DNA from 2 places in the Peribacillus sp. FW305-BF15 genome. Region 1 is predicted to be linked to the other one. Evidence: riboswitches for the same ligand, from Rfam matches in the RefSeq annotation. Region 1 holds a riboswitch; the other holds the start of a gene.
What was found. A riboswitch is a leader RNA that binds a small molecule or an ion and turns the genes downstream of it on or off. The one in region 1 is predicted to bind cyclic di-GMP.
Positions count from the first base shown of each region.

Region 2: linked by a shared signal. The riboswitch ahead of sinI (DNA-binding anti-repressor SinI) and the one ahead of AC3WLU_RS09160 (anti-repressor SinI family protein) in region 1 are both predicted to bind cyclic di-GMP.

Region 1 covers NZ_JBYSYV010000007.1:87,809-93,535, forward strand. The annotation lists gene AC3WLU_RS09145 (CpsD/CapB family tyrosine-protein kinase) at 7-627, opposite strand; gene AC3WLU_RS09150 (YveK family protein) at 617-1,360, opposite strand; gene AC3WLU_RS09155 (acyltransferase family protein) at 1,435-2,610, opposite strand; cyclic di-GMP riboswitch class I at 3,604-3,687, shown strand; gene AC3WLU_RS09160 (anti-repressor SinI family protein) at 3,706-3,810, shown strand; gene AC3WLU_RS09165 (YwzD family small protein) at 4,708-4,857, shown strand; gene AC3WLU_RS09170 (hypothetical protein) at 5,057-5,515, shown strand.
Region 2 covers NZ_JBYSYV010000003.1:24,799-30,525, reverse strand. The annotation lists gene AC3WLU_RS03495 (flagellar hook-associated protein 2) at 1-1,311, shown strand, start outside; gene fliS (flagellar export chaperone FliS) at 1,336-1,737, shown strand; gene fliT (flagellar protein FliT) at 1,737-2,081, shown strand; gene hpf (ribosome hibernation-promoting factor, HPF/YfiA family) at 2,334-2,891, shown strand; gene AC3WLU_RS03475 (hypothetical protein) at 3,178-3,360, shown strand; cyclic di-GMP riboswitch class I at 3,519-3,604, shown strand; gene sinI (DNA-binding anti-repressor SinI) at 3,635-3,775, shown strand; gene AC3WLU_RS03465 (helix-turn-helix domain-containing protein) at 3,924-4,247, opposite strand; gene secA (preprotein translocase subunit SecA) at 4,667-5,727, shown strand, end outside.

The DNA.
Region 1 (5,727 bases):
CCTGAATTAAGAAATGATCATTGATCCTGAAATTTCAAGATTTGCCCGTTCAAATTGCATTTTCACACCGGCAATTTTCTCTAACTTATCTCTGCCTTCTTGTATCGCTAATATTATGCCATCACAATATTTAGCAACGATATTTGCATCAGGTTTATTTAAACTGTCTGATGTATGGAATAAAATGATGTCAAAATCCTTCTTCCACTCTTCAATCAGAGTCGGAAGGGTCTCTAATGTTAATAATGTTGCTGGTTCATAAATGGCTTCGCTTGTAGGGATACAGAATAGATGACCCTTAATATGTATAGCATGTTCGTTAATGGGCGTCTCATTTAAAAGCAAGTTGGTCAAACCGAATGAATTATCAATATTAAACACTTGATGCAGCGAAGGCTGGCGCAGATTAGCATCCACTACAAGCACCCGTTTACGTTGCTCAGAAAAGGCAAGTGCTAAGTACGCGGTAGCATTTGAAATATTCTGTGATTGTGAAAGAGAGGTAATCATCAATATAGAATCGCCTTTTTGAAGATGCGACTCGATATTGGTACAAATAGAATAAAATTGCTCTTTATTGATTTCATTTAGGTAAAAGGATTGTTTCCTTGTGAATTTAATACTCACTATATTCACCTCGTTTTGTGGAAGGTAAGGTTTTATAAGTTGTTTTACGTTTTTTGTTTATCCTTTTGGTGTTTAAATCAAGCCTCCCTAATAATGGAATTCCAAGGAGCTCAAGCTCCCTATCGGAGTAGGTAGAATCATCAAAGTGTTCTCTAAGAAGTGCTAAACCTATTCCAGCGAAAAAGCCTATTACGATTGAAATAGCTATGATGAATTTCGGTTTTGGGAAAAGAAGTTCTGCTTGTTCCATTTTATTATCATTGAGAATACTAATCTGTTTAACGTTTGTAATGTCTTTAAAATTAGATATCGAATGCCTCGCGACAGTCTGGGCAATGTCCTTAGCGGATTCAGGATTCGAATCCTTGACGGTTATCGTGATGATTTGGGAATTATCTCTATTTGTAATGGAAACTTGCTTAAGTAAGTCATAGCTTGAAGCCTTAAGTTTCAATTCCTCTTTAACTCCTATCATGATTTGCGGACTTTTAATGATGTCCATATACGAAAGGGCAAGCTGTCTGTTCTCTTGAACCTTGTTTATCGAGGCTTCCTTTTCATCCATGCTTAATGATCCTGCCAGAACTTGAGTGGAATACTGATAGGTTGGTTTCATAAGGTACATGGACGAAAAAATAATGAAACCAGTAATACAAAGGGTAGATAGAATAATGATAAATATTCGCTTTTTTAAGATTCGTATAAAATCTTTAATTTTTACTTTTTCATTCATCGATTTCACCACTTTTTTAGAGATAGTAAGAATACGTTCACAACTTGCAAAGAATATTTATATAATAGTTGGAATTATCCTATTTTACGTTTTAAAGCTATCGAATCTCTGGATATTACTTTTTCTTGTTTGTTTCTTGTGAAATACGTTCCGAGCCTCATGCATGGTTTTTCCACGAGTAGATAGGACGCTGAAGAGAGTAAAAAAGATAAGAAAAATGAAAAGATCAATATTAAAACGGTAGGCAGCTTGTTATAGAAAAGGTACATCAATGAGAATAAGGATATAAGATGGTACAAATACAAGCTATAGGAAATTTTCCCAAGAAGAGTTAGCATTCTAGACCTCAAAATCTTTGAAACTTTCTGGGATGACACGCTCATGAAAATAAAAATGCAAACACCGCACGAGACTACATAATCCCTGAAAATATAATTGTTTAAAAAATCCACTTCACCAATGATGCCTTCGTACATAAAACAGATAATTGCACCCAACAACAATGCGATTTTTACAGGTTTTTTCATTTTCAAGGTATAGGAAAAAAGCCCATGTCGATATTTCGCTATTATTGCTCCCATTAAAAAAAGAGTACAGTAGTGGAAACTTAGAAGAATGCTGGTTATATCGCCACCAGAACCAAACAAAAACAATAAAATAGTCGACGAAAACATTAAAACAAAAAGCCATAATAAAGAGTCTTTAAGCTTTTTTCGTATAAATAAAAAAATCAGTAAAGGAAATATAATTGAAATTCTCATTTCGTGTACAAGAGACCATATAACATTGTTATAGGCGTCTGTATTGTACTGCCCTATAAACAAAAGATGTTCTATTAATAAGAAAGGAGTATCTGGGCCTGTCCAAGATTTATTAAACCAGTCTGTGATAAAGGGCAAATCAATTTGGCTTAAAAACATTTTAGCCAATATAGCCATGCTTATTGCTACTAAATATGGTAAATAAATTCGAAACACTCGTTTTATTAAGTATGTAGAATAGTGGAATTTAGCACTATTAACTGATAAATACAAAACAAAACCACTCAATACAAAGAATAGAATGACAGACTCATTTCCACTGCTGAAAAAAAGGCGTAAAGGAGTTTCCTTGAATAAATAAATTATGTAGGAGCTGTTTGAACCATACTGATAATTAGCATATGAAGGGTATACCATCAAATAATGCCCAATTAACACAATGAGAGCGGCTAAACCCCTTAATGAGTCGAATTCCTCATATCTAGTCATATCCTCCTCCATAAGAACCGTTTTTTTTATAATATAGCACTTGTTCTTAATAAAGTATAGTTAGTTCTTTAAAACAGACAAGAAAAGACAGAAAAATACAAAATTAACCATCATATCCTAATTTTTAGGCTCAATTATGAAATGTTTAATGGGCGAATAAAAACTTTTGTCAATTAATAAAAAGGAGCATAGTTGAAAGTCGGAACACAAATGCCTTAATAATTTCAAGACTTTGGCCAATGGATAAATCCTGTTCCCACTACCATAAATTTAATGTAAGATATGGAAGTTTGGGGATTGGTTAGCAAGTTGTGGATTAGACATACAGGTGATGTTTATTATTCCTGTAAGAGGGAAATAAACTACTAAATATGCAAATAGAATAAACTAAGAAACCAATTGACATAATAATGTAAAGATGGTAATTTCAATTTAACTATTCGTTATAAAGAACATTTTGTTTGTTATGTTAATTCTATCGAAGAATAAAAATAAAGTAACAAAAAATGTAAAATAATAGATGTTGCTATTTAATATATACCTGTCACTTTTAAAAGAAAAAGCTCAATTAATAATTTATAGAAGAAAGGATGATCTTTAATGCCTTTATACCAAATGAGAGAAATATGGACACCTTTAAAATTAGTTGGAGTTAAGTTTTTTAAAACAGAAGAAGGAAGTATTTTTATGAAAGTTTTTAATAAACGGCGAAGAAAGTTAACGTAATGCTTTGTTTAATATTAATCCCTATTCAGCTTGTTGTGATTGATAAAAATTCCTATTTATCTAGTTGTTATTTGAAGAATATTGTAGAATGATGGCGGAAATTAACGAAAAGTATTTTAATTAATGGTCAGGATTTTAAGTATAATTAACATGAATATAGTATTTAATACTTAGTGAAAAAATTCATGGGTTATTACGATTTCTTAAAAAGAAAGAATGAAAAATTAACTCCATGAACCAAAATAGGAAGATCATAATGTGAAATATTCTTGAGAAAGGCAAACCTATTGAAAAGTAGGGACGCAAAATTACAGGTCTAAGGCTACATGCTAAGACGGCTGTGTTACCACAAGCTGGGTGGGGTTTATCATGGAAGCTAACAATGAACGGGAAGAATGGGTTTATTTAATGTTAGAGGCTAAAAATCTAGGATTATCTATTGAAGATGTGCGGGAGTTCATCAAGGGAAAATAAACTGGAAAAAGCAAATCAGGATAAAAATTACGTTAGGGAAGGCTGTTATACAGTCTTCTTTTTTTATTTTCATTAACGTAAAAGGTATCCAGAATAAAGAACATGGCGATAATAATAAAAAAATGCAACCTTATTGAGGGGGATTTTTATTATGGATGTACCTATTGCCTTTTTGAAGGGATTAATGTGGGGAACTGTATTTAGTGTACCGTTATGGTTGGCATTTTTAGGTTGGATAAAAATAATAATGAATGTCATAAAGTAAGTGCTTAATTAAACTGATGCCTAGGCAGGATTTAACATGATAATCATAGAATTTAGTTATTGTACATAATGCGTTAGTCTTAACCTTCTACACATTTAAGAAATATCGCCTATTAAAAAAGTAGTTAATAATACCTAAATATTTTTGGTTATATGCCGATATTACATTATAGAGATCAAGCAAAGGGACTTCGCAAAAGGCGATGTCAGATAGCTGCCATCAAGATATAAGGAGACTATTTGATGACAAAAAACAAATTCATTACGTTCGAGGAAGTTTATGAAAAGAAACAGAGAAGCAAGAAAATTTTTATTGGGACTTATATTACAATTATTTTAGTTTTGATATCATTAATGACTTATTTAATGGGACAAGCATAATTTGTGTTATCGAAGGGGCTGAGGAATCGGTCCTTTTTTGTTTTTATACACAAACTATCTACCTATAACTTACTAGTATTCATTCCTAAGGAAAATTTCAGAAATGTTAAAATTGGGTAAATTTTTGGTTTTTAAACTAGTTTCTGCTTGCTAATTCCCGCTTTATATGTGAATATCAAATACATGAGCTATATTCCTTATTTTTGAAAAAAATATTAGGACAACAGTATGAAATGGTGGCTCAATTATATATTGGAGTGGAAATTTCGCATGGATTTTTATGATATTTTAAAAGACACTTTTGCCAAGGGTGAGTCTGGACAAGTTGTTACTGTAAATGAACTTGTGGAGGAGATTAAGGAGAAATTAAGCGGGATCATTGAACAACCTGATAGTATATGATTCTTGGATACTTCGCTCTTTTTTTCTCATTTAATGGGCGATTGTCATTTTCTTTTCTTGTATCGATGGAGGAGGCGTCAATGAATCTAAGAAATCATTTTTGATACATATACTTAAGAAGCATGTTTAATAACATGCTTCTTTTTTATCGTTTTCCCATATATATATATATGAATGATAACCTGTGAGGGTGATGAGGGTGAGGAGAATCAGTAAGATTCCAATAGGAGTATTGACGGCTATTCTCGTGGTTTTAGCTGTAGGAGCCTGTATCATTTCTCTTTTTCCCAGCGGATCAAAAAGCGTGGTTGAAGATTTCTATGAGTATGAAAGTGAAGCGGAGTTCGGGAAATCCTGGGATTTGTTAAGTTCTGAAATGAAGCAGCGGTTTCCGAATCGGGCAGATTATGTGCAAAATCGGTCACATGTATTTTTACAGCATATGGATGTGGAGTCCTTTCAGTATGATGTAGGCCATTCTAAGAAAGTGAAGAACTGGAAGTTGGATAAGAGTGGAAGGCTGCATAAAACGGCCTATGAAATTCCAGTTACACAGGTCTTCAATTCTCGCTTTGGAATGTTTACTTTGAAACAAAATTGCTATGTCGTCAAAGAAAAGGGCGAATGGCGTATATTATGGGATTATCGGTTTAAATAGATTCCTCTCCTTTTTCAGGCTCAAGTTCGTTTTATTGAAAAGGGAGAGGCGCTGCTCTCATATAATGCCGAATAGATTTAATTCTCATGAAACATATTTCATTCTTGAACGGTCACTGATGGCTTTCAGAATAAACATTTTGTCCTGTTTGCTTAGCATAGCCCAGCTGCCTGCTTTGATTTTCATTTAAATCCACTCCTTTTTTTAGGATC
Region 2 (5,727 bases), on a different contig from region 1:
TCCTTCATTAAAAAGAAGGTAATGGTATCGAATCCAGATGCTGTATCAGTGAAAAATGTGAATTCGACCAGCGATTTTTCCGGGAATATAAAAGTGAATGGGCTTGCCAAGGCAGCAACCATGACAAGTACGGAAAAATCTGCTGTTACCGACCCCAAAAAGAAACTATCTGAATTGGGAATCGCGACCCCTCAAGATATTACGATACTGGCCATCAATAAAGATGGCGGTTTTGATACGGAAGTAAAAGATGGAGCAACAGTGGAAAAACCGTATACACTTACCCTTAATGCGGACGATACGTTAGAGAGTGTCATAAATAAAATTAATGCCAGCTCGGGGGTGACTCTATTTTTCGATGGGACGTCCCAGAAATTTTCCATCACTGCTAAAAATACCGGTGATGCAAAAAATCGGCCTGAAATTGAGTTAGGGGGTACTGGAGATTTCTTCAATGTACTAAAAATGAGCAGTGACAATGAAGGGGCTGGCGGCACAATAGGAGAAAATGCATCGATTACTTATAATGGCCTGGACATTTCCCGGCCTTCGAATACGTTTCAGATTAATGGAGCGGAAATAACGGTAAAGCAAAAAACGGCGGATACAGTCACATTCTCATCAACAGCTGATGTCGATGCCATCCTGGACACAATCACTCAGTTTGTGAATAAATACAATGAAGTCATTAAAAAGGTTCAAGATAAAATGGGTGAAGCGAAATATCGCTCCTTTACCCCGCTTACCTCTGAGCAAAAAAAGGCAATGACAGAGGATGAAGTGAAGCTGTGGGAAGAACGAGCGAAGAGCGGAACGTTAAAAAGCGATTCTACCTTAAAAAGTCTCCTGACCACAATGAGGACATCCCTATACACTTCGGTGGACGGAATCACTGGAAAAAACAATCTCAGCAGTTTGGGAATCACCACCACCAAGAATTATTTGGAAGGCGGTAAATTAACGATTGATGAGGACAAGTTCCGGGCAGCCATTAGTGAGGATCCGAATGCGATCTACGATATGTTCATGGCCAATGGGTCGGAAAAGAGCGACAAAGGGCTCGCACGCCGGTTAAGGGATGATATAGAATCATCCATGAAGGCGATCACTGAAAAAGCCGGGAAGGCCGGATATGTTAATAATAATTTTACAATCGGAAAATTGGTTGCTGGGCTGGATAAGAAGATTTCAACATTTGAAGCCAAGTTAACGAAATTGGAATCGCGCTATTACAACCAGTTCACTGCGATGGAAAAAGCAATTCAAAAGGCAAACAGCCAAAGTGCATCGTTAGCTTCTTATTTTAGTTAAGGTATGTCGGAAAGGAAGTTAAATATGGCAATGAATAACCCATATCAATCGTATCAGCAAAATTCAGTCAATACAGCATCACCGGGAGAGCTTACATTAATGCTTTATAATGGCTGTTTGAAGTTCATCATGCTTGGGAAGAAAGCCATTGAAGCAGGAAATATCGAAGTGAAGAATACGAACATCATCAAGGCGCAAACCATTATCCGTGAATTGATGGTGACGCTGAATATGGATGCGGATGTATCCAAAGATATGATGAGTCTGTATGATTTCATGAACCGCCGTTTGATCGAAGCGAATATGAAAAATGACGTTTCTGCTTTGGAAGAAGTGGAAGGACTTGTTACGGAGTTCCGGAATATGTGGAAGGAAGTAATTCAGATCAACCGGAAAAAACAATTCACCCAAAGCGGTCAGGTGTAATGGTGATTAGAGCCTTTCATGATTTGACTGCTGAATTACTTGCCGTACTGGAAGATCGTACGATCACAGAGCGTGATGTTAAAATAGAAAGGGTTACAAAGCTGATCGATCGGCGGGATGGACTCCTTTCTCAAATCAAACCGCCTTTTACTGGTGAGGAGCAGCAGATGGGACGTGCAGTCCTGTTGCTCAACCAACGGGTCAATCACTTGCTGAAGCTCCAAAAGCAGGAGATACAGCGGGATATCCAGGAAATGAATAAGAAGAAAAAGTCCTCCAATAAATACACGAATCCGTATGAAAGTCTATCAGTGGATGGCGTGTTCTATGATAAAAGAAACTGATTTCCTTCCATTTTGGAGTCCAAATGGTTTCGATGTTAAATATTTTTAAATTTTCTGTAAATAAAATAGGCTTAATTTTTTCTTTCTAGCATAGCATTTGATATAATGAAGCTAGGGCAGACATCAACCCTTTCCAAACCTTCCGACAATTGTTTCATTATTTCGACATATTTCATGATGTGTTTCTAAAAGGAACCGGAGGGGTATTGTAGAATCTAACTGTATAGTCTTAATTTAAGGAGGACTCACTTTATGAATTACAACGTACGCGGTGAAAACATTGAGGTAACTCCAGCAATTCGAGAATACGTCGAAAAGAAAATTGGCAAGTTAGAACGATATTTTAACAATACACCAGATGCAAATGTGTTAGTCAATTTAAAAGTGAACAATAATACATCAAAGGTCGAAGTGACGATTCCCATGCAGAATTTGGTTCTTCGCGCTGAAGAGGAAAATGCGGATATGTATGCTGCCATTGATTTGATCAATGATAAGCTTGAACGCCAAATTCGTAAACATAAAACGAAGGTCAATCGCAAGTTCCGAAACAATCTATCGACTACACCCGATGCATTCGCCTTCAATACGGAAGCTGACGAAGTGGTGGATGAATTCGAAGACGATAATGATATTGAAGTGGTCCGCAATAAACGCTTTGATTTAAAGCCAATGGACAGTGAAGAAGCGATTTTACAAATGAATATGCTTGGTCACAGTTTCTTCGTTTACACGAATGCGGATACTAATACAACAAACGTAGTGTACCGCCGAAAGGATGGACGCTATGGATTGATTGAACCTAGTTAATTATTATTCTAATATTAAAAGCACAGCCCAGCCTCTGGGTTGTGCTTTTTTGCATGTTGATAGAATCCGTTAGAACGTAAAAATGATTGTTTCTTTTGGTTCTCTAAAAAAAACACAAAGATCACTTAAAAGAACAAAATTTGTTCTTCATTAAGATAAATAGTCAATATTGCCTATTCAAATATCTCTATCTTTTGCACTGTATTCGAATTATCAGTTCTTTAAAAAGAACAATGGGTTATGTGTAGAAAACAATTTGATCAAGGTGCAGAGGGGGCTGGATTACTTGTATCGAAAGAATTGCCATACATGCCATAGGGCTTCTTTTAGCAGTGCGGAATATGGAAAGTGGCTTTGCCCGACCTGCGGTGAGGATTTAACTGCGCAAAAAGCACACGATGCACTTACAATCGAGAGAATCAATACACCCCAAAGAAATTTTAAGAAGAGCAAAACGAAATTGAATTAGTCTATGAAAAATCACCTGAACTTCAAATTTTCTTAATATTGTAATATTTTGTCGGATGAAAGTTTTTGCATTTATGTGGATTACCGACATAAAATAGCAATATATGGAGTGCGTATCCGTTATAATATGATTATAGGTAATGTATTTGGTAATAAATACCACGACAAAGGCAAACTCCTTGAAAAATGAGGGCGCAAAGGCACAGGTCTAAGGTCCTTTTGACTATGATGGCTGGTCTGCCTGAAATACAAGAGTATTTTAGGAGGTAGAAGAGGTGGCTAATGTGGAACTGGATCAAGAATGGGTGAAATTGATTTCTGAAGCAAGAAGCTTGGGTTTCAAAAAAGAGGAAATCATTGCTTTTTTGAAACGGGAAAGCCCTGAGGCAATTTTTGAGGAGAACGATGGAAAATAGGTTCCGAACAAATTCGAGAACATCCCTATAAACAGTGGTTCGATTCATAGCTGTTTATAGGGTTTATTCTTCCTTGGGATTCTTGTGAGTCTAGCTTATCCAAACTGTATTCTTCAGGATTATGTAGGTAAACTAGTGCACTACCACTCTACTCTTCTTTATCTTTTCTCCATTTATTAAACTCGATGAATTCCCTGAATTGTTGTTTTGAGACACCCGAATTCATGGCTTCCTCAACGATTTTCATCCAGTCATTGTCCAAGGTTTCCTTATTTGGTGCATCGTAAAGCAGGGCATCAACAGGGATGTTAAGTACGGAGGAGATTTTTTCAAGAAATTGAATAGAAGGATTCGTTTGTAAGTTCCGCTCGAGCGAACTTAAATAAGACTTTGCAACACCTGCTTTATCGGCAAGTTCAGTCATCGACATTTTCTTTTCTTCTCGCAGTTTTTTTACACGTTCACCAATCATCAATACCACCTCGAAACATGTTCTATTTATCTTCCGCTAATAAGTTTCGGCAGCCCACCTTATCATTCAAAACATGACGCCTGTAAGGTCGGATTACCTTGACATGCTATCTCTAGAGAGGACACAGCATCTAGTGATGGAAGGTTATGGATAATTCACGTTTGCATATGGAATAGTGGGGAGTTTGCAACATATTTTTTATACTTTCTCCTATTTTAACAGTTTTACTCCTCATTTATCCATTGTTTTTCGCAAGAATTGCATTCAGGTCTATACCAGCGAAGTGACATGAAGTTGTACCTCTATGATAGAAGTGGTAAAATTAAGCGTGCATTAGTAATAATAGAAGGTGTGTTTCTTCTTACTTATATGAATTTTATCATTGAACGATCATTACCATAATAGAGGAGCGTTATTGAATGCTTAATATATTAAATAAAGTTTTTGATCCGAATAAGCGAGAAATCAAACGTTTAGAAAAAATCGCCGATCAGGTCGAAGCGCTGGCTGATGAAACTGCTGCGTTATCGGATGAACAGTTGCGTGCCAAAACGGAAGAGTTTAAAGAGCGTTATCAAAATGGGGAAACCGTTGATGATTTGCTTGTCGAGGCTTTTGCGGTTGCGCGTGAAGGGGCAAAGCGTGCTCTGGGCTTATATCCTTACCGTGTTCAAATCATGGGTGGGGCATCCCTTCATGATGGAAATATCTCCGAGATGAAAACAGGGGAAGGTAAAACCTTAACATCCACGATGCCGGTTTATTTAAACGCGCTTACCGGTAAAGGTGTACATGTCGTTACCGTCAATGAATACTTGGCACACCGTGATGCCACCGAAATGGGTGTATTGTATGATTTCCTCGGTTTGACCGTCGGGTTGAATTTGAACAGTCATTCTAAAGAAGAAAAGCAGGCAGCGTATAATGCTGACATTACGTACAGTACGAATAATGAGTTAGGTTTTGATTATCTTCGTGACAATATGGTGTTATATAAAGAACAAATGGTACAGCGTCCGCTGCACTTCGCTGTCATCGATGAGGTCGATTCGATTTTGATTGATGAGGCGAGAACGCCATTGATCATTTCCGGTTCGGCACAGAAATCGGCTCAGCTTTATATCCAGGCCAATGCGTTTGTAAGAACCTTAAAGAAAGATACGGACTACACATATGATGAAAAGACAAAAGGTGTTCAGCTGACGGAAGATGGGATGAATCGAGCTGAAAAAGCGTTTAATATCGATAATTTATTCGATATTAGTCACGTTACTTTGAATCATCATATCAATCAGGCGTTAAAGGCTCATGTTTCCATGCATTTGGATGTGGATTATGTCGTCCAGGAAGGCGAGATAGTCATCGTTGACCAATTCACCGGCCGTTTGATGAAAGGCCGCCGTTACAGTGAAGGTCTCCACCAGGCAATCGAAGCGAAAGAAGGACTTGAAATTCAAAATGAAAGCATGACTCTTGCGAC